DNA from 4 places in the Pseudomonas sp. Z4-20 genome. Region 2 is predicted to be linked to each of the others. Evidence: predicted binding sites of a transcription regulator. Region 2 holds the regulator's gene; each other region holds the start of a gene.
What was found. Region 2 encodes FliA, which starts transcription of late flagellar genes. Its sites were predicted from a motif close to CTAAAGTTTNNNNNNNNNNNGCCGNTAA; they were not measured.
Positions count from the first base shown of each region.

Region 1: J3P82_RS14390 (methyl-accepting chemotaxis protein) is a predicted target of FliA. The motif match lies at 6,176-6,203, and genes of this name have one in related genera.
Region 3: J3P82_RS12265 (methyl-accepting chemotaxis protein) is a predicted target of FliA. The motif match lies at 2,259-2,286, and genes of this name have one in related genera.
Region 4: J3P82_RS24005 (methyl-accepting chemotaxis protein) is a predicted target of FliA. The motif match lies at 3,817-3,844, and genes of this name have one in related genera.

Region 1 is NZ_CP071641.1:3,181,192-3,189,163, reverse strand. Features, by position in the region: gene J3P82_RS14410 (response regulator) at 1-203, opposite strand, end outside; gene J3P82_RS14405 (cache domain-containing protein) at 235-1,596, opposite strand; gene J3P82_RS14400 (carbon starvation CstA family protein) at 1,835-3,895, shown strand; gene J3P82_RS14395 (YbdD/YjiX family protein) at 3,911-4,108, shown strand; gene J3P82_RS14390 (methyl-accepting chemotaxis protein) at 4,344-6,140, opposite strand; gene J3P82_RS14385 (DUF4212 domain-containing protein) at 6,383-6,649, shown strand; gene J3P82_RS14380 (sodium:solute symporter family protein) at 6,661-7,972, shown strand, end outside.
Region 2 is NZ_CP071641.1:4,017,976-4,025,947, forward strand. Features, by position in the region: gene motD (flagellar motor protein MotD) at 1-198, opposite strand, end outside; gene J3P82_RS18295 (flagellar motor protein) at 214-954, opposite strand; gene J3P82_RS18300 (protein-glutamate methylesterase/protein-glutamine glutaminase) at 954-2,087, opposite strand; gene J3P82_RS18305 (chemotaxis protein CheA) at 2,136-4,379, opposite strand; gene J3P82_RS18310 (protein phosphatase CheZ) at 4,410-5,195, opposite strand; gene J3P82_RS18315 (chemotaxis response regulator CheY) at 5,214-5,585, opposite strand; gene fliA (RNA polymerase sigma factor FliA) at 5,757-6,500, opposite strand; gene fleN (flagellar synthesis regulator FleN) at 6,497-7,327, opposite strand; gene flhF (flagellar biosynthesis protein FlhF) at 7,444-7,972, opposite strand, start outside.
Region 3 is NZ_CP071641.1:2,677,928-2,685,899, reverse strand. Features, by position in the region: gene J3P82_RS12285 (peptidase U32 family protein) at 1-229, shown strand, start outside; gene J3P82_RS12280 (helix-turn-helix domain-containing protein) at 539-862, shown strand; gene J3P82_RS12275 (DUF1294 domain-containing protein) at 886-1,308, opposite strand; gene J3P82_RS12270 (undecaprenyl-diphosphate phosphatase) at 1,305-2,135, opposite strand; gene J3P82_RS12265 (methyl-accepting chemotaxis protein) at 2,408-4,042, shown strand; gene pnuC (nicotinamide riboside transporter PnuC) at 4,266-4,829, shown strand; gene J3P82_RS12255 (AAA family ATPase) at 4,826-5,350, shown strand; gene J3P82_RS12250 (hypothetical protein) at 5,792-6,256, shown strand; gene J3P82_RS12245 (sigma 54-interacting transcriptional regulator) at 6,362-7,687, opposite strand.
Region 4 is NZ_CP071641.1:5,259,718-5,267,689, forward strand. Features, by position in the region: gene ubiB (ubiquinone biosynthesis regulatory protein kinase UbiB) at 1-586, shown strand, start outside; gene hisI (phosphoribosyl-AMP cyclohydrolase) at 719-1,117, shown strand; gene J3P82_RS23980 (phosphoribosyl-ATP diphosphatase) at 1,110-1,442, shown strand; gene J3P82_RS23985 (twin-arginine translocase TatA/TatE family subunit) at 1,467-1,751, shown strand; gene tatB (Sec-independent protein translocase protein TatB) at 1,762-2,175, shown strand; gene tatC (twin-arginine translocase subunit TatC) at 2,172-2,969, shown strand; gene J3P82_RS24000 (16S rRNA (uracil(1498)-N(3))-methyltransferase) at 2,966-3,673, shown strand; gene J3P82_RS24005 (methyl-accepting chemotaxis protein) at 3,887-5,803, shown strand; gene J3P82_RS24010 (DUF6124 family protein) at 7,117-7,458, shown strand; gene J3P82_RS24015 (hypothetical protein) at 7,543-7,972, opposite strand, start outside.

The sequences.
Region 1 (7,972 bases), 840 kb from region 2:
AGGCCGTTCATGTCCTTGAGACCGATGTCCATCAGCAGCAGGTCCGGCTGGCAGCGCTCCACCATTTCGATCGCCTGCACGCCATTCTCCGCTTCGCCGACCACGTCTAGTTGGGGCATGACGGACAGCAGCGCACGGATGCCGTCGCGGACCAGGGAATGATCGTCGACCAACGCGACGCGTATAACCGCAGGCAGGTTCATGGGCAGGTGCTCTTGTTGAAATGAATGCGCATCAGCTTTCCGTGGCGGGCATGGTCATGGGCAGCAAGATATCTAGCTCGCTTCGTCCCGGTACCGATGTCAGTTCCAGCCGTCCGCCGAAATGCTCGACCCGTTCGCGGATATTACGCAGGCCGATCCCCGTATGGCCACGTTCGACCTGCGGGACGTTGAAGCCCATCCCATCGTCGACCACGGTCAGGCGCAAGGATTGGCCCGAGCCGAACAGGGTGATGGCGACACGTTTCGCCCCGGCGTGTCGCTCGATGTTGGTCAGCGCTTCCTGGGCGATGCGGAACAGCGAGACGGGGGCGCCGTTTTCCAGGCGACAATCGAATTCGTTGCTCCGGTAGGCGACCTCCAGGCCGCTGCGCTGCTCGAATTCTGCCGCGAGCTGGCCGATGGCGGCGGGCAGGCCCAAGGTGTCGAGCAATGAAGAGCGCAAGTCGTGGGAGATGCTGCGGATTTCACCGATGGCTTCACCCAGGCGATCCGTGGCGTTTTTCAGGATACCCAGGCCGTTTTCCTGGCCATTTTCGAGTACATGGCTGGCCAGTTCGAACTGGAATTTGATCGACACCAATAATTGGCTGATACCGTCGTGAAGCTCGCGAGACACCCGCGAGCGTTCTTCTTCCTGCAAGCTGACGATGCGCTGGTTCAGGCGCTGGAGTTTCTTGTCGGCCAGGCGGTGTTCGCTGACATTGAGGGTGATGCCGCCGGCGAACACCAACAACACCGCCACCAGTGCGATGGCGGCGATGGCCTGCATGGTGGTGTGGATGCCTTGGGCCACTTCGTCGCGTGCCTGCTGGGTGGCGCGTTCGACGTCCTCCAGGTAGATCCCGGTGCCGAGCATCCAGCCCCAGCGATCCAACATCACGACGTAGGCGAGCTTGTCGGTCACTTGGCCGGAGGAGGGCTTGTTCCAGGCATAACGCTGGAAGCCCTCGCCTGATTCGGCGCTCTTGAGCAACGCCTGGATCACGGGCAGGCCTTGAGGGTCCTTCATGTCCCAGAGGTATTGCCCCACCAGCTCCGATTGGCGGGCGTGCATCAGGTTGCGACCCTGGCGGTCGTAGACGAAGAAATAACCGTTGATGCCAAAGCTGAGCTTGCGCAGTTCTTCCAGCACCTGCTGCTGCGCCCGCGCGTCGCCCTTGCCATCGTCGTACAGCGGGGCGATCAGGCTCTGGGCCATTTCTACGTAGTTCTTCAACTCGGCGCGTTTGCTGGCCAGGATACTGTCTTCGATCAGTTGCGCCTGTTGATCGCCCAGCTGGCGGTTGAGCGAGATGACCAAGGCACCAATAACGGCAATCGCCAGGACCAGCGGCAAAATCCCGAGGGCGACGATCTTGTGTTTGAGCAGCATCTTTACTCCTGTCCGGACTCGGCGGGGAGGCGAATGGCGGCATCATATGCCAAACCCATGGGGCAGGCATAAAACCTATGGCAGCGGGCATCTACGTAGTACTACGTAGGTACCCCGTACGTAGTACTGCGGATTTATTTATTGACGGCTTGCAGGGATATTGGGTCGGCTCCGAATAGCCGGGGCACACTATAAAAACAATCGCCGCAATCCATTGGATATCGGCAGGAGACACGCAATGACAACCCGTCTGGTTAAACACCTCGCCTGGTTTGCCGTGGCTGTTCTGGGAGCTTGTGCGCTGAGTGTCGTGGCCTTGCGCCGCGGAGAGCCGATCAACGCCCTCTGGATCGTCGTCGCGGCCGTGGCCATTTACCTGGTCGCCTACCGCTACTACAGCCTCTTCATCGCCAACAACGTGATGCAACTCGATGCGCGCCGGGCCACGCCCGCCGTGCTCAACAACGATGGCCTGGACTATGTCCCGACCAACAAACACATCCTCTTCGGCCATCACTTCGCGGCCATTGCCGGCGCGGGGCCGTTGGTCGGGCCGGTGCTGGCGGCGCAGATGGGCTACCTGCCCGGCACGCTCTGGCTGATCGCCGGCGTGGTGCTGGCCGGTGCGGTGCAGGACTTCATGGTCCTGTTCCTGTCGACCCGCCGCAACGGTCGCTCCCTGGGCGACATGGTGCGCGAGGAAATGGGCCGCATCCCCGGCACCATCGCGCTGTTCGGCTGCTTCCTGATCATGATCATCATCCTCGCGGTGCTGGCGCTGATCGTGGTCAAGGCCCTGGCCGAGAGCCCATGGGGCATCTTCACGGTGATGGCGACCATCCCGATCGCGATGTTCATGGGCATCTACATGCGCTACATCCGCCCGGGCCGCATTGGTGAAATCTCGCTCATCGGCGTGCTGTTGCTGCTGGGTTCGATCTGGCTGGGCGGGCAGATTGCCGCCGATCCGGTCTGGGCCAAGGCCTTCACCTTTACCGGGATCCAGATCACCTGGATGCTGATCGGCTACGGTTTTGTCGCCGCGGTGCTGCCGGTGTGGCTGATCCTGGCGCCACGGGACTACCTGTCGACCTTCCTCAAGATCGGCACGATCATCGCCCTGGCGATCGGCATCCTGGTCACCATGCCCGAGCTGAAAATGCCGGCGCTGACCCAGTTCACCGACGGCACGGGACCGGTGTGGAAGGGCGGTCTGTTCCCGTTCCTGTTCATCACCATCGCCTGCGGCGCGGTCTCGGGCTTCCATGCGCTGATCTCCTCGGGCACCACGCCCAAGCTGCTGGATAACGAAACCAACGCGCGCTACATCGGCTACGGCGGCATGCTGATGGAGTCCTTCGTGGCGATCATGGCGATGGTCGCCGCCTCGGTGATCGAGCCGGGCGTGTACTTCGCCATGAACAGTCCGGCGGCGATCGTCGGCGGTGACGTGGTGACCGTGGCGCAAACCATCAGCGGCTGGGGTTTTGCAATCACCCCCGAGGCGTTGCAAGCGGTGGCCAAGGACATCGGCGAGACCACCATCCTGGCTCGCGCCGGCGGTGCGCCGACCCTGGCGGTGGGTATCGCGCAGATCTTGCACTCGGTGTTGCCGGGTGAGAACACCATGGCGTTCTGGTACCACTTCGCGATCCTGTTCGAAGCGCTGTTCATTCTGACGGCAGTGGACGCCGGCACCCGTGCCGGACGGTTCATGCTGCAGGATCTGCTCGGCTCGTTCGTGCCGGCCCTCAAGCGCACCGAATCGTGGACCGCCAACCTGATCGCCACCGCCGGCTGCGTCGCGCTGTGGGGTTACTTGCTGTACCAGGGCGTGATCGATCCGCTGGGCGGCATCAACACCTTGTGGCCGCTGTTCGGCATCTCCAACCAGATGCTGGCCGGTATCGCGCTGATGCTCGCCACCGTGGTGCTGATCAAGATGAAGCGCCAGCGCTACGTCTGGGTCACGCTGTTGCCGGCGAGCTGGCTGTTGATCTGCACCACCACCGCAGGCCTGATCAAGCTGTTCGACGCCAACCCGGCGATCGGCTTCCTGGCCCTGGCGCGCAAATACAACGATGCCCTGGCCGCCGGCCAGATCCTGGCCCCGGCCAAGAGCATCGAGCAGATGCAGCACGTGGTGTTCAACGCCTACACCAACGCAACGCTGACGGTGTTGTTCCTGTTCGTGGTCTTCAGCATCCTGTTCTACGCGCTCAAGGTCGGCATCGCCGCCTGGGGCACGAAAGAACGCACGGACAAAGAAGCGCCATTCCAGGCCCTGCCGGACGCTTGATCGAGGATTGCAACGATGTTCAATGACTTGAGTCGCCTCGGTAAATACCTCGGTCAGGCCGCGCGCCTGATGGTCGGCATGCCCGACTACGACAACTACGTCGAGCACATGCAAACCAAGCACCCGGATAAACCGCTGATGGACTACGAGGCGTTCTTCCGCGAACGCCAGGAGGCCCGTTACGGTGGCAAGGGTGGGCCCAAGTGTTGTTGAGTTGAGGTAAATCCTGTGGGAGCTAGCAAGCTCCCACAGTTGTTTCTGGGGTTCTCAAGGTTTGCATACGCCACAAATCCCCTGTGGCGAGGGAGCTTGCTCCCGCTGGCGTGCGAAGCAGGCCCCAGCGTTTCTTCAGGCCGACCGCATCGGCCGGTTTTGCGACTGCTGCGCAGCCGAGCGGGAGCAAGCTCCCTCGCCACGGGGCAGTTGTCTGGCTTGATTGCTTTATGAATCAGTCCGCCAACAACACCGCCGCATCGAAGCCCACCCGCAAGTTACCCCAGTGGCGGCCGCCGAAGAAGAAGGGTACGTCGATCTCGGTCATGATTTCCCCAGTGTCGCGCAGGTAGGTCTGGAGCAGGAAGCGCTGGACGTTGCCCGCCGCGCGCAGGCCGATCGGGTCGTTGAAGATCCGCTTGTTGCGGCACACCGGCAAGTCCACCGTGCGGTCGCCGGTCGGGGGCTTGGAAACCCAGCTGTTGTTGACCGGGCAATAGCCCTTCGTATCGACAATGAACGAGACCTTGCCGCCCGGCGTGCTGCGGGTGAGCTTGTCGCATTCCTCTTGGCAGGCCCGGGCAAAGCGCTCGGTGTAGCTGGTCAGGTATTGCTTGGGATCGGTGCCCGGAACCAGTTTGTAACTCTGATCGAACAGGTTGAGGCCCTCGTCTTGCAACGCCTGCAGACGCACCTGAAGCGTGTCGCGGCATTGGCTGGCGCGGGTGATGGCGGCGTCCAGCTTGCCATGGCCGAGCACGAAGCGACCCAACAAGGTCTGGACCTTTTCAGCAACGCCGGACAGGTCGCGAGTAGCCGTCGCCGATTGCTGCATACGCTGGTCGATGGACTGGCTATCGGCGTGGATTTGGGTGACCCGTTCGTTGATGCCGGTGTTGGTGTCGGCAAACTGCTGGATGTGGTCGGCGATGTCGGCGAGCTTGCCGTTGGTGGATTCGAAGTCGACGATCATGCTTTCGAAATGACCAGACGCGCGCTCCACGACTTTCTGGGTTTCCCGGGCGCTGTGGCTGATCTGGGTGGTCTGCTGGTGGGTCGAGCTGACTTCCTGGAGCATCGCGTCGATGTTGCGCGAAATGTCGTCGGTGGCGCGGCTGACGTTCTGCGCCAAGGTGCGCACTTCATCGGCCACCACGGCGAAACCACGGCCGCTTTCCCCGGCTCGCGCCGCTTCAATGGCGGCGTTGAGGGCCAACAGGTTGGTCTGGGCGGAGATCTGCTGGATCAGGCCGACAATCGACTTGATGCTCGAGGAGCGCTGGTTCAAGGCGTCCACCAGCGTAGCGAATTCGCCGAGGCTGGTGGAAATCTCGCTGATGTTGCCGGTCACTTCCAGCAGCTCGGCGTAGGAATCACGGGCCATGCTCAGGTTCTGCGCGGTGGTCCCTGAAATACCCTGGGTCTGGCGCGAGACCTCTTCGATACGGCCCACGGCGGTGTTGCTCTGGTCCATCACTTCCTTGGCGAAGCGTGCCTGGTGGGTAGCGCTGTCGCTGGAGTCGCTGATGTTCTTAAGCGAGCGGGCCGACTCGACGGCGATGTGCACAGTCAATGCCTGGACGTTACTGATGATCTCGCGCTGCTTGGCCAGGAAGCGGTTGCAAGTCGCGGCCAGGGTGCGGATCTCGTCGTGGGTCACCAGCGGCAGGTCCTTGGACAAATCGCCCTCGCCATTGGCGATCTCTTCCAGGGCCTTGGTCATGGTGATAACCGGACGAACGATGAGGTGGCGGAAGTACCAGACCATGAAACTGATCATGCCCAGCGTCAGGAACGCGCCGAAGAGCAGGGCATGGGTGAGGCTGTCGAGCCGATCTTCGATTTGTCCCAGCAAAGCGCCATCCAGTTGAGCGGTGCGCAACTGCAGGACAATGTCGGCGCGTGCACTGAGGGCCACCCAATACAGCAGACCACTGACCAGCACCAGCAGGAAAAGGCTTGAAAGCTTTTTCGTGAGGGTATCGAAAAACTGCATTTCGATAGACTCGTACAAGGCCTTTAACGTCTGCATCACTGCTCCAGGGAAAAAAAAGATTCGATGGCATACATTCGACCGATAGCGCCAAAGCTTTAGTACATTTGGGCTATTTGATATCACTTCGGTAATTCTGCTGTTCATGGGCTTTGCAGGCGATGGGACAGGGATGTCAATACCAGTAGCAGTGGATTAGACGAAAGTCGTACTAGCGCCTTGCCCAGCGACTGCTACGGTTTGAAAGGGAAAACAATAAAAACAAAACGGGAGGCCCCTCCATGTCCACTGAAAAGCAACAGGCTGCGCGTGCCTACTGGACGGAAAACCTACGCTGGATGCTGGTGCTGCTAGCCATCTGGTTCTTGGTGTCGTTCGGCTTCGGCATTTTGCTGGTTGATGTACTCAATACCATCAGCTTCTTTGGTACGCCCTTGGGGTTCTGGTTTGCCCAGCAAGGGTCCATTTATGTCTTTGTGGTCGAGATTTTCTTCTATGTCTGGAAGATGAATCAGCTCGATCGCAAATATGACGTTCACGAAGACTGAGGCCGATGAGCATGGATACCCAAACCCTGATCTACCTGTTCGTCGGCGCCTCATTTGCCCTCTACATTGGCATTGCAATCTGGACGCGGGCCGGCTCCACCAGTGAATACTACATTGCCAGTAAAGGCGTACATCCCGTACTCAACGGCATGGCCACGGGCGCCGACTGGATGTCGGCCGCCTCGTTCATTTCCATGGCGGGGATCATCGCTTTTGCCGGCTATGACGGTTCGGTCTACCTGATGGGATGGACGGGCGGCTACGTGCTGCTTGCGATGTGCCTGGCGCCGTACCTGCGCAAATTCGGCAAGTTCACCGTGCCCGAGTTCGTCGGTGCGCGTTATTACTCGCAGACGGCGCGGGTGGTGGCGGTGATCTGCGTGATTTTCATTTCCTTTACTTACGTGGCGGGGCAGATGCGCGGTGTGGGCATTGTCTTTTCCCGTTACCTGGAAGTGGATATCAACACCGGCGTGATGATCGGCATGGCCATCGTGTTCTTTTATTCGGTGTTGGGCGGCATGAAAGGCATCACCTATACCCAGGTGGCGCAGTATTGCGTGATGATCTTTGCCTACATGGTGCCGGCCATTTATATCTCGATAATGATCACCGGTAATCCGATACCGCAGTTGGGCTTCATCAGCGAAGTGACCGGCTCGGGGCAGAGCGTGATCGAACGGCTGAATGGCCTGGGCGCCGAGTTGGGATTCACCGCCTATACCGACGGCACCAAATCGACCACCGACGTGTTTTTCATCACCATGGCGCTGATGGTCGGGACTGCGGGCTTGCCCCATGTGATCGTGCGTTTCTTTACCACGCCCACCGTACGGGATGCGCGCAAGTCGGCGGGCTACGCATTGCTGTTCATTGCCATTCTCTACACCACCGCACCGGCCGTCGCGGCCTTTGCTCGCACCAATCTGCTGACGTCCATCCCCAATATCAGTTACTCCACCGCGCCGAGCTGGTTCAAGGCCTGGGAAAATTCCGGACTGATTGCGTGGGCGGACAAGAACAACGACGGCATCATCCAATACGGCCCGGGGGCGGCTTTGGTTGGCGCGCCGAGTTTTACCGGCGAGCGCGGCGCACATGAGCAGCGATTGCTCAAGAACCAGGTCTCGCCGGTGGCCAACGAACTGTATGTCGACAACGACATCATGGTCTTGGCCAACCCTGAGATTGCCGGTCTGCCGGGGTGGGTGATCGCATTGATCGCCGCCGGTGGCCTGGCGGCGGCGCTTTCGACGGCAGCGGGGCTGTTGCTGGTGATCTCCACCTCGATTTCCCATGACCTGCTCAAAAGCAACATCATGC
Region 2 (7,972 bases):
AATGGGCTTGAGGGCGCGATCGGAGTCGGTAAAAACCCCGATCAACGCCTCGGAGATCACTTTGTACTTGCCTTCGTTGACCGACGAGATCGAATACATGACCACGAAAAAGGCGAACAGCAGCGTGATGAAGTCGGCATAGGAAACCAGCCAGCGTTCATGGTTGACGTGTTCTTCACGATGCCTGCGACGTGCCATTTTCCATATCCTCCATCAGTCCATGAAGCCCTGGAGCTTCAACTCAATGGAGCGCGGGTTTTCACCTTCGGCGATCGACAGGATCCCTTCCAGCAGCATTTCGCGGTAGCGCGACTGGCGCAACGCAATGGACTTGAGCTTGGCGGCAATTGGCAACAACACCAGGTTGGCACTCGCCACGCCGTAGATCGTGGCAACGAAGGCCACGGCGATACCGCTGCCCAGCTGCGACGGATCGGCCAGGTTGCCCATCACGTGGATCAAGCCCATGACCGCGCCGATGATGCCGATGGTCGGCGCGTAGCCGCCCATGCTTTCGAAGACTTTCGCCGCTTCGATGTCGCGGCTTTCCTGGGTGTAGAAATCCACTTCCAGGATGCTGCGGATCGCTTCCGGTTCGGCGCCGTCCACCAGCAATTGCAGGCCTTTGCGCGAGTAGCTGTCGGGTTCGGCATCGGCCACCCCTTCCAGACCCAGCAAGCCTTCCTTGCGCGCGGTGAGGCTCCAGTTGACGACGCGGTCGATGCCACCGGCCAGATCGACCCGCGGCGGGAACAAAATCCAGACCAGTACCTGCATGGCGCGCTTGAACGCGCTCATCGGCGATTGCAACAGCGCGGCGCCGACGGTGCCACCGATCACGATCAATGCGGCCGGGCCGTTGGCCAGCGCGCCCAGGTGACCGCCTTCCAGATAATTGCCACCAATGATGGCGACGAACGCCATGATGATGCCGATCAGGCTGAGCACATCCATTACAGGCACGCCTCGACCAGGTGTCTACCGATATCGTCCAGGCTGTAGACCGCGTCGGCCAGGTCCGCCTTGACGATCGCCATCGGCATGCCATAGATCACGCAACTGGCTTCGTCCTGGGCCCAGATCGCACTGCCGCCCTGCTTGAGCAGGCGTGCGCCTTCGCGACCGTCGGCGCCCATGCCGGTGAGCACCACTGCCAGAACTTTGTCGCCGTAGGATTTCGCGGCGGAACCGAAGGTAATGTCGACGCATGGCTTGTAGTTCAAACGCTCATCGCCCGGCAGGATTTTCACCGCGCCACGGCCGTCGATCATCATCTGCTTGCCACCCGGCGCCAGCAGTGCCAGGCCTGGGCGCAGGATGTCGCCGTCTTCGGCTTCCTTGACGCTGATGTTGCACAGCTTGTCCAGGCGCTCGGCGAAAGCCTTGGTGAACGCGGCAGGCATATGCTGGATCAGCACGATGGGGGCCGGAAAATTGGCCGGCAACTGGGTCAGGACCCGCTGCAGCGCGACCGGGCCGCCCGTGGACGTGCCGATGGCGACGAGCTTGTAAGCCTTGCGCTTGGGCGCCGGCGACGAAGCGCTGGCAGGCGCCGAACGAGCGGGAGCAGGTGCCGGGGCACTGCGAACCGGTGCCGGGTTGAAACCGCTGGACGACGCTGGCGTTGGCGCAGGCGTCGGCGCGACAGTAGGTGCAGGTGCAGGTGCGCTGTAGGCACTGACACGCCGATTACTGCGGGAGATGCTGTGGACTTTCTCGCACAGCATCTGCCGGACCTTGTCCGGGTTGCGCGAAATGTCTTCGAAATTCTTTGGCAGGAAATCCACCGCCCCGGCGTCCAGCGCATCGAGGGTGACACGAGCGCCTTCGTGGGTCAGGGAGGAAAACATCAATACCGGGGTCGGGCAGCGCTGCATGATATGCCGCACCGCCGTGATGCCATCCATCATCGGCATCTCGTAGTCCATGGTGATCACGTCCGGCTTGAGTGCCAGGGCTTGATCGATCGCCTCTTTACCATTGGTCGCCGTGCCGACGACCTGAATGCTCGTGTCCGCTGAAAGAATTTCCGAGACGCGGCGGCGGAAGAACCCCGAATCGTCCACCACCAGGACTTTAACTACCATAAACACTCCGTTAGACAAGGCGCGGCGCTGGGCCATGCCCCTCCAGAATCAAATACGCCGAGCGGCGTAGCGCTTGAGCATGCTAGGCACATCGAGAATCAACGCGATGCGGCCGTCGCCGGTGATGGTGGCGCCGGACATGCCCGGTGTGCCCTGGAGCATCTTGCCCAATGGCTTGATGACCACTTCTTCCTGGCCAACCAACTGATCGACAACGAAGCCGATCCGCTGGGTGCCCACCGAAAGGATCACCACATGGCCTTCGCCCTGCTCGACATGAGCGGCGGAGCTGACCAACCAGCGCTTGAGGTAGAACAGCGGCAGCGCCTTGTCCCGGACGATGACCACTTCCTGGCCGTCCACCACGTTGGTGCGCGACAGGTCGAGGTGGAAAATCTCGTTGACGTTGACCAGCGGGAAGGCGAAGGCCTGGTTGCCCAGCATCACCATCAGGGTCGGCATGATCGCCAGGGTCAACGGGACCTTGATGACGATCTTGGAGCCCTGGCCCTTGGTCGAGTAGATGTTGATCGAGCCGTTGAGCTGGGAAATCTTGGTCTTCACCACGTCCATGCCCACGCCACGACCCGACACGTCGGAAATCTCGGTCTTGGTCGAGAAGCCCGGGGCGAAGATCAGGTTGTAGCACTCGGATTCGCTCAGGCGATCGGCCGCGTCCTTGTCCATCACGCCGCGTTTCACGGCGATGGCGCGCAACACATTCGGGTCCATGCCCTTGCCGTCGTCGGAGATCGACAACAGGATGTGGTCACCCTCCTGCTCGGCAGCCAGGATCACCTTGCCGCCGCGAACCTTTCCGGAGGCCTCGCGTTCTTCCGGCGACTCGATGCCGTGGTCGACCGCGTTGCGCACCAAGTGGACCAGCGGGTCGGCCAGGGCCTCGACAAGGTTCTTGTCGAGGTCGGTCTCTTCACCCACCAGTTCCAGGTTGATTTCTTTCTTGAGCTGGCGAGCCAGGTCTCGAACCAGGCGCGGGAAGCGCCCGAAGACTTTCTTGATCGGCTGCATCCGGGTCTTCATGACCGCGGTCTGCAAGTCGGCCGTGACCACGTCGAGGTTCGACACGGCCTTGGACATGGCTTCGTCCTGGCTGTTGAGGCCCAGGCGCACCAGGCGGTTACGCACCAGCACCAATTCGCCGACCATGTTCATGATCTCGTCCAGGCGCGCGGTGTCGACCCGAACGGTAGTCTCGGCTTCGCTGGCCGGTTTTTCGGCGGGCGGTGCAGCCGGCGCACGGGCAGGCGCCGGTGCAGCAGCGGCGGGCTTGGGTGTCTCGGCCTTGGGCTCGGGTGCCTTGGCGGCCGGTTTTGGCGCGGCCTTGGCGACAGCCGCAGCGGTAGCCGCCGGCGCAGCAGAGGCCGTACCGACTTCGCTGAACTTGCCCTTGCCGTGCAACTCGTCGAGCAGTGATTCAAATTCGTGATCGCTGATCAGGTCGCTGCCAGCTGCCGCGGCGGCTGGCTTGGCCGGGGTCGGCGCGGAAGCGATGGCCGAATCCAGCGCATCGACGGCAAAGGTTCCCTTGCCATGCAGTTGATCGAGCAACGCCTCGAATTCATCATCGGTAATGTCGGAATTATCGCCAGCCGCCTTTGGCGCGGCCGGGGCCGGGGTCGCCGGGGCTGCGACGGCATCGGCAGCAAACTGACCCTTGCCGTGAAGCTGGTCGAGCAGCGACTCGAACTCGTCGTCGGTAATTTCATCGCTGGCAGCTGCGCCGGTGGCTTGCGCAGCAGGCGCGGCCGGAGCCTCAGCCTGGGCCTTGACGGCGCTCAGCGAGTCCAGCAGCGATTCGAATTCATGATCGGTGATGTCACCCGATGCCTCGGCAACCGGCTCTTGAGCCACAGGTTCGGCAGGCGCGGCTTCGTCAGCCGATTGCGGCTCGGCCAGGCGTGCCAGCGCGGCGAGCAACTCAGGGGTGGCAGCGGTGACCGGCGAGCGCTCACGCACTTCGCTGAACATGCTATTGACCGCATCCAGCGCTTCGAGCACCACGTCCATCAGTTCCGAATCAACGCGACGCTCACCCTTGCGCAGGATGTCGAACACGTTCTCGGCAATGTGGCAGCACTCCACCAGCTCGTTGAGCTGGAGGAAGCCGGCGCCTCCTTTTACAGTGTGGAAACCGCGAAAAATTGCATTGAGCAGGTCCGCATCATCAGGTCGGCTTTCCAGCTCGACCAGTTGTTCGGAAAGTTGCTCTAGAATCTCGCCGGCCTCAACCAGGAAATCCTGAAGGATCTCTTCATCGGCGCCGAAGCTCATTAATGGCTGCTCCTAAAATAGGGCTAAAACTCAAAATCCAAGGCTGGACAGCAAATCGTCCACATCGTCCTGACCGGACACAACGTCTTCTCTTTTATCGGCATGAATCTGCGGACCTTCACCCTGAGAGAGATGTTTTTGTGGATCTTTTTCAGCAAGCATCGCTTCACGGTCGTGTTCGATGCCCGCAAAGCGGTCGACTTGGCTGGCCATCAACACCAGCTTGAGCAAATTGCTTTCCACTTCGGTGACCAGTTGGGTCACGCGCTTGATTACCTGACCGGTCAGGTCCTGGTAATCCTGGGCCAACAGAATGTCGTTGAGGTTGCTCGCCACGGCACGGTTCTCGGTGCTGCTGCGCGTCAGGAAACCGTCGACCCGACGGGCCAGCTCGCGAAACTCTTCGGCGCCGACTTCGCGACGCATGAACCGACCCCAATCGGTGCTCAACGCCTGGGCTTCATCACTCAGGCCGTTGACCAGGGGGGTTGCGCTTTCCACCAGGTCCATGGTGCGGTTGGCCGCGGCCTCGGTCAGCTTGACCACATAACCCAGGCGCTCGGTGGCGTCGGTGATCTGCGAGACTTCCTCGGCCTGTGGCATGTTCGGGTCGATCTGGAAATTGACGATCGCACTGTGCAGTTCACGGGTGAGCTTGCCGACTTCCTGGTACAGACCTCGGTCACGGGTCTGGTTGAGCTCATGAATCATTTGAACCGCATCACCGAAGCGGCCCTTTTCAAGGCTGTCGACCAGTTCGCGGGCATGTTTTTTCAGGGTCGATTCGAAATCGCCCATTGAAGATTCGTTGTCCATAGCTCCCCCGTGGCGCCGTTAACCGATGCGTTCGAAGATTTTTTCGATCTTCTCTTTCAACGCCTGGGCCGTGAAGGGTTTGACCACATAGCCGTTTACACCGGCCTGGGCCGCTTCGATGATCTGCTCGCGCTTGGCTTCGGCAGTCACCATCAGCACCGGAAGGTGCTTGAGTTTTTCGTCGGCGCGCACGTGGCGCAGCAAGTCGATACCGGTCATGCCAGGCATGTTCCAGTCAGTCACCAGAAAGTCGATGCTCCCGCTGTTGAGGACGGGAATGGCAGTGATGCCATCGTCGGCCTCGACCGTGTTGGTGAACCCGAGGTCACGCAACAGGTTTTTTATGATCCGCCGCATCGTTGAGAAGTCATCAACGATGAGGATTTTCATGTTCTTGTCCAATTCGACCTCCAAGCAGTCTTAAACGCGCCCAGCACCTGGACGCGCCATTTCAATCAATTCCGGCATAACACTCGACAACGGTCTGGAGCACAACGGATGAGACTGGCCCGGCACACACATGCCGGGCCAGCCCCGCTCGCAGCGTCCCCACACTGCCCGTCAGCGCGCTCGCCACTCCCCCAAACGCCCCCGCAAGCGGGCCGCGCACTGGCTGTGTAACTGGCTGACCCGTGATTCGCTGACCCCCAGGACCTCACCGATTTCCTTGAGGTTCAGCTCTTCGTCGTAGTACAGCGCCAAGACCAGTCGCTCACGTTCCGGCAAATTGGCAATCGCTTCCGCCAGCGCGCTCTGGAAACGTTCATCTTCCAGGTCACGCGACGGCTCCATGTGAGCACTCGCGTTATCCTCATGCAGCCCTTCGTGTTCGCCGTCCTGCAACAGGTCGTCGAAACTGAACAAGCGACTGCCCAAGGTATCGTTCAAAATCCCGTAATAATCATCGAGACTCAACTGGAGTTCGGCCGCAACCTCGTGATCTTTAGCGTCACGTCCGGTTTTAGCTTCGATAGCGCGGATCGCGTCACTGACCATGCGGGTGTTGCGATGCACCGAACGGGGTGCCCAGTCGCCCTTGCGGACTTCATCGAGCATCGCTCCGCGAATACGGATACCGGCATACGTCTCGAAACTGGCGCCCTTGCTCGCGTCGTATTTATTCGACACTTCGAGCAAGCCGATCATGCCCGCCTGGATCAAGTCTTCGACCTGGACACTGGCCGGCAGGCGCGCCAGCAAGTGATAGGCGATACGCTTGACCAGGGGCGCGTAACGCTCGATCAATTCGTATTGGGCGTCCCGTGCCGATTTTTTGTAGAGATGGTTGTAACCGCTGGCTGTCATAACACGGGCCCTGCTGTTTGTTGCACGAGACGCTCGACGAAAAATTCCAGATGCCCGCGTGGGTTGGCCGGCAAGGGCCAGGTATCGACTTTCTGGGCGATTGCCTTGAACGCCAGCGCGCATTTGGAACGTGGAAAGGCTTCATAAACGGCACGTTGCTTCTGGACGGCCTTGCGTACGCTTTCGTCGTAAGGCACTGCGCCGACGTATTGTAGGGCGACGTCCAGGAAGCGATCCGTGACCTTTGTCAACTTGGCGAACAGGTTGCGTCCTTCCTGCGGGCTCTGGGCCATGTTGGCCAGGACGCGAAAGCGGTTCATGCCATAGTCGCGGTTAAGCAATTTGATCAGGGCGTAGGCATCGGTGATGGACGTCGGTTCGTCGCACACCACCAGCAGGACTTCCTGGGCGGCGCGCACGAAACTGACGACCGAGTCACCGATACCGGCGGCCGTGTCGATCACCAGCACATCGAGGTTGTCGCCGATGTCGCTGAAAGCCTGGATCAGGCCCGCGTGCTGCGCCGGTGTCAGGTGAACCATGCTCTGGGTGCCGGAGGCCGCCGGCACGATGCGAATCCCGCCCGGCCCCTGCAGGAGCACGTCGCGCAGTTCACAGCGACCTTCGATCACGTCCGCCAGCGTGCGCTTGGGTGTAAGCCCCAGCAACACGTCGACGTTCGCCAGGCCCAGGTCGGCGTCCAGCAGCATGACCCGTCGGCCAAGCTCTGCCAGAGCCAGGGACAAGTTCACTGACACGTTAGTCTTCCCGACGCCACCTTTGCCGCCGGTCACCGCGATCACCTGTACGGGATGCATGCTGCCCATGTTCGTTCTTTACCTTGTCTTACTTAGACGGAGGCCACATTACTGGCTGCGCGTTCACATATGGAACAATGCATGGCAGACCATCGATGTAGGTACAAAAAATATTCATGATTACCTCAGCCGACCTGCTTGGTCGGGCTGTGGTAGATATCAGCGAACATGTCAGCCATGGCTTCTTCGCTGGGTTCTTCCTGCATTTGCACACTCACGGCACGACTGACCAGTTGATGACGGCGCGGCAGATGCAAATCATCCGGGATCCGCGGCCCGTCGGTCAGGTAGGCCACCGGTAGTTCATGACCGATTGCCAGGCTCAACACCTCGCCCAGGCTTGCCGTTTCGTCCAGCTTAGTCAGGATGCAGCCGGCCAGCCCGCAGCGTTTGTAGCTGTGGTATGCGGCGGTTAGAACCTGTTTCTGGCTGGTGGTTGCCAACACGAGATAATTCTTTGACTTGATGCCACGCCCGGCCAGGCTTTCGAGCTGCATGCGCAGGGCCGGATCGCTGGCTTGCAGGCCGGCGGTGTCGATCAGTACGACGCGCTTGCGCATCAAAGGCTCCAGCGCCTGGGCCAGGGATTGGCCCGGATCCACATGGGTCACCGACACATTGAGGATCCGGCCCAGGGTCTTGAGTTGTTCCTGG
Region 3 (7,972 bases), 1.3 Mb from region 2:
GGCCAAGGGCGTCACCGGCGTGCGCACCAAGGTCGCGCCGATGCAGCTGATCCACGGTGATGAAGTGCTGACGCTGAAATTCGACTGCAAGCCCTGCGAGATGCACGTGGTCGGCAAGATCAAGGGGCATATCCTTGACCTGCCGTTGCCCGGCAGTACGGCGCAGCCGGTGGTTGGCTACATCAGCGCGGAAGATCTGCTCAAGACGATTCCTCGCGGAACGCATTGAGTCCGGGCGCACGCTGGACGTCATTCCCCAGGGGGAATGGCGTCTACATTCATTTGTGGCGAGGGGATTTATCCCCGCTGGGCTGCGCAGCAGTCCTATCGCAGTGGACTCAATTTTCCTGGCACACCGAGTTGTCTGGTTTGAGGGCCGCTTCGCAGCCCAACGGGGATAAATCCCCTCGCCACCGGATTTGCACCAGCAATGACAAACTGGATCGACCGCCTCCCATCCCGCTTCCGAGGTAAGCCTGCCGAGGCATAGGCCGACGAGGCCCAGGGCCCCTACCATGACGGCACGCGGAGGTACGCCATGCTGACCCACCCTTCCATCGTTCTACTGTTGCGTCGTCATCATCTGTTCAGCCAATTGCCGGAACGGGTTTTCGAAGACGTGTGCAACCTGGCCGTACTCAAGCGGCTGCCTTGCAACAGCACGCTGATGCATCAGGGCGACCCACGGGATGGTCAGGTGGTGTTGCAAGTGTCGAAGCGGCTGGTGGCTTCGAAGCTGGGCATCCAGCCGGAGACCTTTTCACGGATTCTGCATCGGTTGGTGGATGGTGGGTTGATTGTCATGGAGCGACGTAACATTCGCATCCTGGCTGAGGATGAACGGGTGGATTACCAGCAATAACGGGGCAGCCCGCCCTTAGAGGTCTAGACCCATGCCAACAGATGACCACCCAAGAACAATTGGTCGATCCAGAATCCCTGGTGCAGCAACACAATGAACCAGAACACCACTTGGAACGACACCTTGCGGGTCTTGTGGCGGAACATCTGCTGGGCGAGCAGCGCGCCGGGCCAGCCGCCTGCCAGTTCCACGGCATGCAGCACGTTCTCCGGCGTGCGCCAGGCGTCGAAGCGAGCCTTGCGCTTGTCGTTCCAGTACAACGAAAATGCCACCGCACTGACGATGCCATAAGCGACCATCGGCACCCACGATTCGCCTTGCAGCCCAAGCAAGAGCGAGCCGGACAATGGCAAGGCGCAGAGCAACGCAAACACAGCCAGTTTCAATCGCAGGTTCTGCACGGGCCCGCCGGCTTGACGCGCGGCGCGCCTGCTTGAATCGTTCATGGTTTGACCGATGTCCAGTCCACCCAGCCAAATTGCCAAGTCGCCAGGATCAACAGGCCGAACGCGATCCGATACCAAGCGAACACCGCGTAGCTGTGGCTGGCGATGAAGCGCAGCAACCCCTTGACCGCGATCATGGCAAAGATAAACGCCGTGACGAAGCCAATGGCGAACACCGGGAAGTCCGCCGGGACGAACAGTTCGCGGTATTTGTAGCCCGAATAAACCGCGGCACCGACCATGGTCGGCATCGCCAGGAAGAACGAAAACTCGGTGGCCGTCTTGCGCGACAGGCCGAACAGCAGGCCGCCGATGATGGTCGCTCCGGAGCGGGAGGTGCCGGGAACCATTGCGATACACTGGGCCAGGCCGACCTTCAGGGCATCCTTCCACGTCATGTCGTCCACGGTTTCGGCGTGCACGCGGTGTTGGCGTTTCTCGGCCCAGAGCATCACGAAACCACCCAGCACCAGCGCCGCGGCGACGGTGATCGGATTGAACAGGTAATGGTGGATCCAGTCGGCAAGCAGTACGCCGAGTATCACGGCGGGGAAAAACGCGATCAGCAGGTTGACGGTAAACCGGCGGGCGCTGGGCTGGGTCGGCAAGCCCAGCACCACCTCGAAGATCTTGCGCCGGAATTCCCAGACCACCGCGAGGATCGCCCCGAGCTGGATGATGATATTGAACGCCATCGAACGCTCGCCACCGAACTCCAGCAAGTCAGCGACCACGATCTGGTGCCCCGTGCTGGAAATCGGCAAGAACTCCGTCAGGCCCTCGACCACGCCAAGAATCAGTGCCGAAAAGGCAGTCCACAAATCCATTCATCCCCCAAAAAAGACCCGTTCGTTCAGGCCTTATCAATATTCAAGCGGTACGCAGGTGCACGCAGCGGCTGCACGATAACCGCGACCTTTCAAAAAAAACCAATGAAAAATCAGAACGGGCTCAGGTTTTGCGCTGCGGGGCCGAAATCCTATCAGACAAGCCCTGATAACGCTGCCGCGTCATGACCCAGGTCAACCACGGGCAGGTACCGAGCGTTAAAGTGCCATCGTCGTTTATGACAAAAATAAGAAAACCGGAGTGACAGCGTATGAATAGCTTGCGCAATGTATCGATCAGCCGACGCTTGTGGCTCATCCTGATCGTGTCCATCGTGATGTTGTTCACGCTGGGCGCGTTCATGCTCAAGCAGATCCACACGGATCTGTATCAGGCCAAGTATGAGAAAACCGAGCATGTGGTCCAGACCGCCAGTGGCGTGCTGAGCTATTACCATGGGCTGGAAACCGCCGGCACCCTGACCCGCGAGGCGGCGCAGAAGCAAGCCCTGAGCACGGTGCGCGGCCTGCGTTATGACCAGACTGACTATTTTTGGATCAACGATCTGACGCCGGTCATGGTCATGCACCCGACCAACCCGAAACTCGAAGGCCAGAACCTCTCGGCGATCCGTGACCCGAACGGTTATGCGCTGTTTAACGAGATGGTCGCCATCGCCAAGGCCAAGGGCGCCGGCATGATCAACTACCTCTGGCCGAAACCGGGAGCCGAAGCACCCGTCGGCAAGACCTCCTACGTCAAGCTGTTCGAGCCCTGGGGCTGGATCATCGGCTCGGGTGTGTACGTGGATGACGTGCAGGCCGAGTTCCAATCCCAGATGATCAAGGCCTCCTTGATCGGCTTGGCGATCACGCTGATCATGAGCCTGTTCTTGACCTTGATCGTGCGCAGCATCGTCCGTCCGCTACAGGAAACCGTAAACGCCATGGCCAACATCGCCAGCGGCGAGAGCGACCTGACCCGCACCCTCGATACAAATGGCCAGGATGAGGTCACCCAACTGGCGCGGCACTTCAACGCCTTTACCGCCAAGTTGCGCCAAGTGGTGAGCCAGTTGCAGGTCTCGGCCAGTGAATTGGGCCAGTCGTCCAGCGAATTGGGCAACGACGCCGCGCAAGCCCAGCAGCGCAGCCAACAACAGTCGCAACAAATGGAACTGGTGGCGACCGCCATCAACGAAGTGACCTACGGCGTGCAGGACGTGGCGAAAAACGCCGAACACGCCGCCAGCGAAATGCGCGACGCCGAATCCCAGGCCCAGCAAGGCCAGATCAATATCGATGGCAGCTTGCAGCAGATCGACCGCCTCTCCCAGACCATCGACCAGGCCGTGGAAGTGATCCGCACCCTGGCCAGCGAAAGTACCCAGATCGGCAGCGTGCTGGAAGTGATCCGCTCGATTGCCGAGCAGACCAACCTGTTGGCGCTCAACGCGGCCATCGAAGCCGCTCGCGCCGGTGAACAGGGCCGCGGGTTTGCCGTGGTGGCCGATGAAGTGCGCCTGCTGGCCCAGCGCACACAAAAATCCACCGCCGAAATCCAGGCCATGATCGAGCGTCTGCAAAATCACTCCGAAGCCGCCGTGAAAGTCATCAGTGACAGCAGCCGCGCCTCGCAACTGACCATCGAGCAGGCCGGCCTGGCAGGCGCGAGCCTTAACGCCATCGGCCAGGCCCTGCGCAACCTCAACAGCCTGAACGCCTCTATCGCCAGTGCCACCCTGCAACAGGCCCACGTCGTGGAAGACATCAACCAGAACGTCACCCAGGCCGCTGGCCTGTCCCACAGCACCGCGGTGGCGGCGGAACAGTCGAGCCTGGCCAGCGCGCGCCTCAAAGGGCTGAGCGAACAGCTCAACGGGCTGCTCAAGCAGTTTCGGGTCTAAGAGTAGTCAGCGCGCCTATAGGGGCTGATGCTCACTGGACACTGTTGTGATTCACCGTGGCGAGGGAGCTTGCTCCCGCTTGACCGGGCTGGCGCTCCAAAGGGCCGCTACGCAGCCCAGCGGGAGCAAGCTCCCTCGCCACGCCAACCCACATTGGTATTGGAGCTGCCCGCGTCATTACGTTTACAATCCCCGCCCTTTCCGACTTCCCCAAGGAACAACCATGTCCGGGCTTGAACTGTTTGCCGCAGCCCTCGGCGTGATCGCTGTCTGGTTGACCGTCAAGCAGAATCCCTGGTGCTGGCCGATCGGCTTGGTCATGGTGCTGCTGTACAGCTGGATTTTCTTCGAGGTGAAGTTGTACTCCGACATGCTGCTGCAAGGGGTCTACGCCGTGCTGCAACTGTACGGCTGGTGGCAGTGGACCCGCGCTGGCGGCCACCATCACGGGCGGCAGGTGACGCGCCTCGGCGGGCCCTCGGTGTTGCTGGGCCTGGCCATCGGGGCGGCGGGCAGCTTGCTGCTGGGAGGCGCCATGGCGCACTGGACCGATGCCGCCCAACCCTGGCTCGACGCGGCGCTCACCGGTTTCAGCCTGGTCGCCCAATGGTGGATGGCGCACAAACGCGTGCAGTGCTGGCCGCTGTGGATCGTCCTGGATGTGATTTTTGTTGGCCTGTTCATCTACAAAGGCCTGCACCTTACCGCCGCGCTCTATGCCCTGTTCACCCTGCTGGCCGTGCAAGGCTGGCGGGAGTGGCGCGCCGACCCGGCACTGCGCACATGAAAGTGGTGGTGCTGACCGGCCCGGAATCCAGCGGCAAGAGTTGGTTGGCGGGGCAGCTGGAGGCGCACTTCGGTGGCGTGCGGGTGGATGAGTACGTGCGCCATTTCATGCAACGAACCCAGCGTGATACCTGCCTGGCCGACATCACCGACATTGCTACCGGACAACTGGCCTGGGAAGACGCGGCCCGCGCCAGGCAGCCCGCGTTGCTGATCCTCGACACCCACCTGCTGAGCAATATTCTCTGGAGCCGGACCCTCTTCGGCGATTGCCCGGACTGGCTCGAACCGGCCTTGCTGGCGCGCCATTACGATCTGCACCTGCTGCTCAGCCCCGAGCAGGTCGAATGGGTCGGCGATGGCCTGCGCTGCCAGCCAGCGCTGGACGAACGTGTGATGTTCTTCGAGACGATGGAGGATTGGCTGGTTCGCCATCGGCAACCGTTCCTGAAGATCGGTGGCGGTTGGGCAGAACGTCGTGAGCACGTGCTCACGGCCGTGTCCCGGTTGCTCCAGGCCTGATCGTGTTTCATCCTTGAAACATCACGACCGCCTCAAACCCCACCCCCGCCGCGCCTGCGATCATTGCGCCCATGACTGTCAAGTCACTGAAACACTCCGCGTAAAGGCCTAAGCATAGCCATTTGATGGCAGCTGGCCCCTCGCCACGCGCGAGGGTTGTCTCAGCGATGAGACAGATTTCGCCACGAGCGCCCTCCACATCTTTCAAGCCATTGAATTCATGTACTTTTCCTGAAGCGGCACAACACCTGCTCTTCCCCATGCCGGGTCTCTAAATCGCAGATAAAGCCTTCCCCCGCAACCAATGGGTCATCCAGATGAGCCAGAGCGCCAGGCTGGGGAACCCGCCTGGCTGACACCGCATCCGGGGGCGCCGACTCACCCGGCGCAGCACATAAGAAAACACCCACACTTAACCATCGACATGCAAGGAGACACACCATGGAACCTACAATGGCGCTAAAACCATTGGCTTTCGCTCTCACCGCTGTCATGGCAATGGCTGCACAGGCAGGTGGTAACAGCAACGGCAACGGCCATTGCAACCATCAAGGGGCGTCGCAGGATCAATTGCCCCCCAGCACCGCCGGCGCCGGGGCCACAGTGCTGGATGAACAGGACAACGACGGTAGTGTAATGATCGACCAGGAGGACGGCGGTTGGGACCATCGGGGCGGCTACGGCGGCGGCCATTACGCCGGCAGGATTTCCGACACAGGCACGTTCGAACTTGTCGGCAACAACACCCCGCAAGTGTTGACTCTCGATGGCTGGAAGAACGCGATCTTGAACAGGGCCGCCGTGAACAACGTCTCTGGCAATGGCGAAGCCAACGTGTCGACCGGCGTGGACGACCAGCCGAGTCACTCGATGGCCATTGCTGCCAGCTGCAAAGCCTGCATGTAATCACGTGGAACGAAGCCCCGATAACGGGGCTTTGTTTCAAGGATTTCACCGGCGTATCGATCACGGGTTCGATATCCGTTCCTCAGGGGAACGGGCAAGGTGGATTCAGCGGATCTGATGCTTGTGCAACAACCGATAAAAAGTCGGTCGCGACACGCCCAGCACCCTGGCCGCCACACTCAAGTTATCACTGTGGCGGTTGAGCACATCGCTCAGCGCCTGGCGCTCGGCGCGGGTCTTGTAGTCTTCCAGGGTGCCCATCGGCGCAGTCACGCCTTGACGGCTGGCCAGGCCCAGGTCTCGGGCTTCAATCTGCCGCCCCTCCGCCAGCACCAGGCCGCGTCGAACCCGGTTGGCCAGCTCTCGCACATTGCCGGGCCAGTCGTGCATGCCCATCGCCACCAGCGCATCTTCGCTGAAGCTGCGAGAACGGCGACCGGTTTCATGGCTGTAGAAATGCGAAAAATGGCTGGCAAGCATCGCCAGGTCGCCATGGCGTTCACGCAATGGCGCCATGACCACTTGCAGGACGTTCAAGCGATAGTACAAATCCTCGCGAAAACGCCTGTGCACGATCGCCGCTTCCAGATCCACATGAGTCGCGGCCAGTATGCGCACATCGACCGGGATTGGCTGGCTGCCGCCCACTCGCTCAATGTGTTTTTCCTGGAGGAAACGCAGCAGGTTGGCTTGCAGCTCCAGCGGCAGATCGCCGACTTCGTCGAGAAACAGCGTGCCGCCATGCGCCGCTTCGATTCGCCCGATCTTGCGCTGGTGGGCGCCGGTGAAAGCGCCCTTTTCATGGCCAAACAATTCAGACTGGATCAGGTGTTCGGGGATCGCTCCGCAATTGATCGCAATGAACGGTTTGTTACGCCGATGAGACTGGCGATGCAACGTGTGGGCGACCAGTTCCTTGCCGGTGCCGCTTTCACCACGAATCAATACCGGTGATTCGGCGGGCGCCAGCTTGGCCAATAATTTTCGCAATTCGCGGATGGGTTTGCTGTCGCCCAGCAGTTCGTGTTCAGGCTCATCAACGTGAATCGAGCCCTGCCCCCGCAGGCGTGCCATGCCGAATGCGCGGCCCAGCGTCACTTGGACCCGGGACACGTCGAACGGCAAGGTATGGAAATCGAAAAACCACTCGCAGACAAAATCGCCGACATTCTTCAGGCGCAGCACTTCCTGGTTGAGCACGGCGATCCATTCGGTGCCGCTGCGGCTGATCAGTTCCTTGACCGCTTCGGGGCGCTCCAGATGTGCCGGTTGCAAGCGCAACAGACCGACGTCGCATGTCCGGTCCCCGGCATGCTCAAGGGCGCAACTCTCGACGTCCCAGCCCACCGTCCGCAGACCGGGCAACAAGCGATGACAATCATCGCAGGGATCAACCACGAGCAGACGACGTGACGTACTGGCTTCGATCATGACTGATCCTTGGCGCCAAAAATAAGAAATATGAGTAGAAACAGTCGTTTGGCGAACCTGCATGTAACAGTAGCAAGAAGTTGACGGCTGCTTGTATCAATTGATTATCGAAGAACGCTGAAAGTGGTTATAAGGCGGCGTTTCGTTAGTTGCCGCTTACTTGAATCTTTCAGCAAGCTTTCAAACAAAAGCGAAAAACCCTGGTCTGAAAGAAAATCGAAATTTATTTGGAGATTGTGTGACCTGTGCCCCGGTTCGGGACATCAGTACAAGTAACCAGCCGCA
Region 4 (7,972 bases), 1.2 Mb from region 2:
CGCCCAGTTGCACATCGATTCGGGCTGGGTGCCGGCCGAGACCAAGCTCAACGAGTTCGAAGCGGCGATCCGCACGGTGTGCGAACCGATCTTCGAAAAACCGTTAAAAGATATTTCATTCGGCCAGGTGCTGATGCGCCTGTTCCAGACCGCGCGCCGCTTCAACATGGAAGTTCAGCCGCAACTGGTGCTATTGCAAAAAACCCTGCTGAACATCGAAGGCCTGGGCCGCCAGCTCTACCCAGATCTGGATCTCTGGAACACCGCACAACCATTCCTCGAGCGCTGGATGCGCGAGCGGATGAGCCCGAAGACCTTGCTGGGCAACGTGCAGAGCCAGTTCGAACAACTCCCGCACCTGGCCAACATGACCCGCGACCTGCTCGAGCGCATGTCCCAGCCCCACGCCCACGATCCCGCGCCACCGTGGAAACGCCGTCGGGACGACTGGTTCCTGCGCCTGCTCGGCGCGGCCCACCTGGGTGGCGGCGCGGTGCTCGCGGCCGGTGGCCCACTGAGCGAACTGGGTCATTGGCCCGCCGGCATCATGGTGGCCGTGGGTTTGTATCTGGTCGTTCGCCGATAGCCGGATTGAGCTGCAAGCGATAAGCTGCAAGCCGCAAGTGCGTGGGTTGTACCTATCTACTTAAGCACCACACAGAATCGCTTTTACTTGCAGCTTGAAGCTTAAAGCTTGCAGCTGCCGTCAGGACCCAAAATGAAAAACTGGCAGGACGAGATCAAGTGGGACGCTGACGGACTGGTTCCGGCCATCGCCCAGGATCACAAGACCGGGCGCGTGCTGATGATGGCCTGGATGAATCGCGAAGCGCTGGCACTGACCGCCGCCGAGAACCGCGCCATCTATTGGTCACGCTCCCGTGGCAAACTGTGGCGCAAGGGCGAGGAGTCCGGGCACGTACAACACTTGCACGAGATGCGCCTGGATTGCGATGGCGACGTCATCATTTTGATGGTCGAACAGGTTGGCGAAATCGCCTGCCACACCGGCCGGCGGAGCTGCTTCTACCGCGTCTTCGAGAACGGCGACTGGAAAACCGTCGACCCGGTGCTCAAGGACCCGCATGCCATTTATCCAGGACATTCCCATGAGTGACACCTTGACCCGCCTGGCCCAGGTGCTGGAAGAGCGCAAAGGCGCGGCCGCCGACAGCTCCTATGTCGCCAGCCTGTACCACAAGGGCTTGAACAAGATTCTGGAAAAGGTCGGCGAAGAATCGGTCGAGACCATCATCGCCGCCAAGGACGCCGCCATCAGCGGCGATTGCAGCGACGTGATCTACGAGACCGCCGACCTGTGGTTCCACAGCCTGGTCATGCTGGCCCAACTGGGTCAGCACCCGCAGGCTGTACTGGATGAACTGGACCGTCGCTTCGGTCTGTCCGGGCACGTCGAGAAAGCCTCGCGCCCGTCCGCCTGATCAATTTTTGAGAGGAGTAGCCACATGGGTATCTTTGACTGGAAACACTGGGTCGTCATCCTGGTTGTCGTGGTGCTGGTATTCGGTACCAAGAAACTGAAAAACCTCGGCACCGATGTCGGCGAGTCGATCAAGGGCTTTCGCAAAGCCATGAACGATGACGAAAAACCGGCCGACACCACCGCCCAGGCCCAACCGGTACAGCCGGCCCAACCGGTGCACCCGCAAGCCGCCCAGCCCGTGAACGCACCGAATACCATCGACGTGCAGGCCCAGAAAGTCGAAGAGCCAACCCGCAAAGACTCGTGAGCACTGACTAATGTTTGGGATCAGCTTCACTGAACTGCTGCTCGTCGGCCTCGTCGCCCTGCTGGTACTGGGCCCCGAGCGCCTGCCGGGTGCTGCGCGCACCGCCGGTCTCTGGATCGGGCGCCTGAAGCGCAGCTTCAATGCGATCAAACAGGAAGTTGAGCGTGAAATCGGTGCCGACGACATTCGTCGGCAACTGCACAATGAACACATCCTCTCGCTGGAGCAGGAAGCGCGGAAGATCTTCACACCGACCCAGCAGGAACCGACGCCGGTCCAGCCCGTCGCCGAGCCGACCATTGCTCCCCAGGCACCGGCTGTCGAAGCTGCGCCAGTGGCCGCTGAACCGGCAAAACCGGTTGAACCGGCGACCACGACGACTGCGACTCCCCACGATCCTACTTTGCCGCCGCGAGCCCCATGAGCGATATCCCTGAAAACGACCAGCCGATGCCGCTGGTATCGCACCTCACCGAGTTGCGCACCCGCCTGCTGCGTTGCGTCGCGGCGGTTTTCGTCATCTTCGCCGGGCTGTTTGCCTTCACCCAGCAGATCTACACCTTCGTCTCCACGCCGCTGCGCGAGTATTTGCCGGTAGGCGCGACGATGATCGCCACCGACGTGTCATCACCGTTCCTGACGCCGCTGAAGCTGACGATGATGGTCTCGCTGTTCCTGGCGATCCCGGTGATCCTGCATCAGATCTGGGGGTTCATCGCGCCGGGCCTGTACAAGCATGAGAAACGCATCGCCGTGCCGCTGCTGGTGTCGAGCATCCTGCTGTTCTACACCGGCATGGCCTTCGCCTATTTCTTCGTGTTCCCATTGATCTTCAAGTTCTTCGCCGCCGCCACCCCGGCGGGCGTCGAGATGATGACCGACATCACCAGCTACCTGGATTTTGTCATGACGCTGTTCTTCGCCTTTGGCGTGGCGTTTGAAATCCCGGTAGCGGTGGTGTTGCTGGTGTGGATCGGCGTGGTGGACGTTGCGTACCTGAAGAAGATCCGTCCCTACGTGATCATCGGTTGCTTCGTGGTCGGCATGATCCTGACCCCGCCGGACATCTTCTCCCAGACCTTGCTGGCCGTGCCGATGTGGCTGCTGTTCGAGATCGGCATCCTGTTCGGCGGCCTGGTGCGCAAGCGCCGGGAAGAAGAACCCGAAGTCCAGCCCGTGGACGACCACAACGACCAGCCGCCAGCAACCCAAGCGTGAACCTGCTGCTGCTCGAAGAGGCCGATTTCATCGGGCCGGACCGGGTCATCCTGAGCGATCGCCGGTTGACCCACATGCAGGAAGTCCACCGCAGCGCTGTCGGCGACAGCCTGCGGGTCGGGCGCATCGGCGGGCTGATGGGCTCGGCCCAGGTGCTGCGCCTGGAGGCTCGCGAAGCCGAACTGCAAGTGACCCTCGACCAGACGCCGCCCGCCAAATTACCGTTGACCCTGGTGCTCGCCCTGCCGCGTCCGAAAATGCTCCGGCGAGTGTTCCAGACCGTTGCGACCATGGGTGTGCCGCGGGTGATCCTGGTCAACAGCTATCGCGTGGAAAAGAGTTTCTGGCAGACGCCGTTCCTGGAACCAGAAGCCATTCGCGAGCAGCTGGTCCTGGGGCTGGAGCAGGCCCGGGACAGCGTATTGCCTGAAATCATCATCGAAAAACGCTTCAAACCCTTCGTCGAGGACCGGCTGCCGGCCATCGCGGACGGTACCCTCGGGCTGGTCGGCCATCCCGGCAATCACCCGCCCTGCCCGCGCGCGCTGACAGGACCAGTGACCTTGGCCATCGGCCCGGAAGGCGGCTGGATTCCCTACGAGATCGACCTGCTGGGCAAGGCCGGTCTACAGCCGGTGCAGCTCGGCGAGCGGATCCTGCGGGTCGAGACCGCCGTTACAGCCCTGCTTGCACGGCTGTTCTAACGAGCTAGTTGCTCTCCTGTGGCGAGGGAGCTTGCTCCCGCTCGGCTGCGAAGCAGTCGTAAATCCTTGGCCCCCAGGTGGCCGCTTCGCGACCAAGCGGGAGCAAGCTCCCTCGCCACGAAAAGACCCACCGCGTCTATTTTCTACAGATCCCGCCAAAGTCGCCGATACAGTCCCCATAAAACCAATTCAACGCTCCAAGGGAGTATCAGCATGTTCCGGTGGCTTGCCCAGGGTCTGGGAAATGTAAGCGTTAATCGCAAACTCGGTGCAGGCTTCGGCCTGGTGCTGTTCCTTACCTTGATGATCGCGTTCACCGGTTGGTCCGGCCTGGGCAATGTCATCAGCCGGGGTGACAAGCTGGGGTTCATTGCCAGTCTCAACGACTTGAGCAAAGACTTGAACCTGGCCAGCATCGACTACAACACCACGCGAGGCGAGAAAGGGCCGCAACAGGTCAACGATCTGCTTGGCAGGCTAGAAGCCGGGCTGAAAACTGCTCGTGATTCGATTGAGCAGCCGGCTGATGTGGCGCTGATCGACACACAACTGGCTGCCGTTGCCGAATATAAAAGCGCCTTCGCCCAAATGACCAGCGCCACCGTCAACCGCGAAGACGCCCGCAGCAAGCTGGGCGCCAGCGCCGATAGCGCCGTGGCTCGCGTCGCCGAGGTGGAAAAAGCGCTGTTGCAAGGCGGCGACGTCACCCAATTCAACAGCGTGGTGGCCCTGAGCAAAGCGATCCAACAGGCCCGTTATCAGGTTCGCGGCTACACCTACAGCGGCAAAAACGAAGCCCAGCAGCCGGCCATCGATGCAATCACCGATGCCCTGAAACTACTGGCACGCTTGCCAGCCCAGTTGCCTGAAGAGCATGCCGATAGCCTTCAACAGGCCAACGACTCGTTCAATCTCTACCGCGCCGCAGTCGCCCAGTTCCGTGACTCGCAGATCGATAACGCCGCCGCGCAGCAGCGCATGGCTGAGCAAGGCCAAGTGCTGATCGATTCCAGCCAGAAGCTGACCGTGTCACAGACAGCCGTGCGCGACCACGACGTCGCCCAAGCCAAGATGCTGCTGATAGTGGCGGCCGCGCTGGCCCTGCTGTTCGGCGTAATCGCCGCCCTGCTGATTACCCGTCAGATCGTAGGCCCGCTGGATGAGACCCTGAAGGTGGCAGAACGCGTCGCCGCGGGCGACCTGACCCACAACCTCACCTCCGAACGCCGCGACGAACTCGGCCAACTGCAACGTGCCATGCAACGCATGACCGTAGGCTTGCGGCAGTTGATCGGCGGTATCGGTGAAGGCGTCACCCAGATCGCCAGCGCCGCTGAACAGCTCTCGGCGGTGACCGAACAGACCAGTGCCGGGGTCAACAGCCAAAAGATCGAGACCGATCAGGTCGCCACCGCCATGCATGAAATGACCGCCACGGTGCAGGAAGTGGCGCGCAACGCCGAGGAAGCCTCCGAAGCCGCCGTCGCCGCCGACCAACAGGCCCGCGAAGGCGACAAAGTCGTCGGCGAAGCCATCGCCCAGATCGAACGCCTGGCGCGGGAAGTCGGTAACTCCACCACCGCCATGGGCGATTTGAAGCGCGAAAGCGACAAGATCGGCAGCGTCCTGGACGTGATCAAGTCCGTGGCCCAGCAAACCAACCTGCTGGCCCTCAACGCCGCCATTGAAGCCGCCCGTGCCGGTGAAGCCGGACGAGGCTTCGCCGTGGTAGCCGATGAGGTCCGCAGCCTGGCCCAGCGCACGCAGAAGTCCACCGAAGAAATCGAAGAATTGATCGTCGGCCTGCAAAACGGTACCGAACAAGTCGCGACCATCATGGAAAACAGCCGCAGCCTGACCGACAGTAGCGTCGAACTGACCCGCCGCGCCGGTGGTTCGTTGGAGAACATCACTCGCACGGTTTCGGCGATTCAGTCGATGAACCAGCAGATCGCTGCGGCGGCTGAGCAGCAAAGCGCCGTGGCTGAAGAGATCAACCGTAGCGTGCTGAATGTGCGTGATGTGTCGGAGCAGACGGCGTCGTCCAGTGAGGAGACTGCTGCTTCCAGTGCTGAGCTGGCGCGGTTGGGGGTTCATTTGCAGACGTTGGTGGGGCGGTTTCGGGTTTGATTCGGGTGTTGATGTTGGGTGTATATCCGTTATCTAGGTAATGGCTACTTAGGGTTTCGCCCTTACGGCGAGTCACTTTCGAAAGGCGCGAAAGTAACCAAAGCGCCTCTGCCCCACCACTTGGCACCTCGCTTAGGCTCGGTGGGCCCTCACTCCGGCATTGCTCCGTGGGCCCACCGCGAAGGCCCATCCATGGGCCAGCGCGGCTACCTCGGCATCCATGCCGAGGTGCCCACTGCGCAATACCTGCGTTCGGCCAGCGTGGTTAACGGGGCGCCGAGATCAACGTCCACCACGAGGCGGCCTTATAGCCGACCTGTTTCTTTGGTGACCGCGTTTCCATGTGGGACCCGAGCTTGCTCGCGATGGCGGTGGGGCTATGAGCTGGCCTTCGCTTCCCACATGGAAAACCATTTTCCTAAGCAAACAACAAACCCGTGGCGAGGGAGCTTGCTCCCGCTCGGCTGCGCAGCAGTCGTAAAAAACCACCCTGCTTTTTTCCAGATACACCTTGGAGAATGGTTTTGGGGCTGCTCCGCAACCCAGCGGGAGCAAGCTCCCTCGCCACAGGGTTAATGCCGCCATCTACGCAAATTGTCGAATGTGCAGGCTGTTCGCGAACAAACCCATTCCGACAGGATGAACGCGGTCACCTAGAGACAGGTCGGCTTTCAGGCCGCCTCGCGGCGGACGTTGATCTCGGCGCCCCGTTAACCACGCTGGCCGAACGCAGGCATTGCGCAGTGGGCATCCCGGCATGGATGCCGGGATAGCCGCGCTGGGCCATGGATGGCCCTTCGCGGCGGGCCCACGGAGCAATGCCGGAGTGAGGGCACACCGAGCCTAGGCGAGGTGCCAAGTGGTGGGGCAAAAGCGTTTTGCTTACTTTTACGCTTCATAAAAGTGAGTCGCTGTAAGAGCGAAACCCTAAGCAGCCGTTACCTAAATAACGGATACACACACAAAAACACCCACGTCCCACAATCCGTCATCCCAAGGCTACGACGTCTTGCGCCATTGCCTACAACTACGCCAGAATCCGCCGGCTTGTGCGCCTTGACTCTGGGCTCTAACGTTTGCGGGTCGCTGTCAGTTCAGCGATCGGGTTTAGCAGCCTGGACAATCCTAGACGTACGCTCTCCACATGCGTGAGCAGGCTTCAGCGCCTGCGCATCTATGTCATGGCGGTTGTGCGTGGGAGACCTTCGGGTCTGCCGGGTTCTAGGGTCCCGGTCTGCTAACCCGCGTACAGTCGCCACCCTCCTCGTTTAGCAGCGATATCTGGCGGCTCCATAACCCTAGGAGCGACAACCATGTACAAGGTCACACCCAACCCACCAGAACCAGAAACCGATCCCAAGAAACTCCAGGAAGCCACCGACCGCGCGCTCGATTACTACCTGAAACCCGAACAGAACAAACCCAGGAACAAACAACCGTCAGACCCGCTCTTCACCGTCGTCGACGGCATCGACACCGAAAGCCTGCTGGCCAACCTCAGCGAAACCCTGGCCTCAGCCGATGCCATGATCAACGACCTTGCATTCGACCTTGAAGGCTCCCGGCGCCAAGTTGCGCTTGGCATCTTGCAACTGATCGAGCTGAGCGGTTTGCTGACAAACCGGATGCTGGATAACGTCAATCCACAACACTGACCGACACCGCACAAGGCCCCGTTTTCTTCAAAACGGGGTTTTTGATTATCTATAAGACGAAAACCAGCGCAATCGACGAATGAATTAACGCACCGTCAAATCCATTCGGTATCCCGCTCCCGGAACGCCCTCATGTAGTGCCAACTGAATTTTTTCATACAAAGCATTGGCCTCGGCGGTTGTTATTGATCGGGAACAATCACGCAGTACCACGCGCAATAGAACATTCTCCTGATCGTCCAACAGACCGAGTCTCTCGATAGCTTGAGGCGGCAACTCTGACGAAACCCAACGTCCTTTGACCTGCATTTCCTCAATCCAGCCAGAACAGTCGCCAGCCGCCTGCAACATCTTTTCGGTCAACACCTCCTCACTCAACCCAGGCGACACCGCCACCGAGATATCTCGAGAAATCGAAGGTAAGCGAGAGACGGCACTCCAAGGGCGCAGGTCTTGCATTTGTGCTTGTACCCGTTCGTTAGGGTCACGCAACAGACGGATATCTGGTATTCCC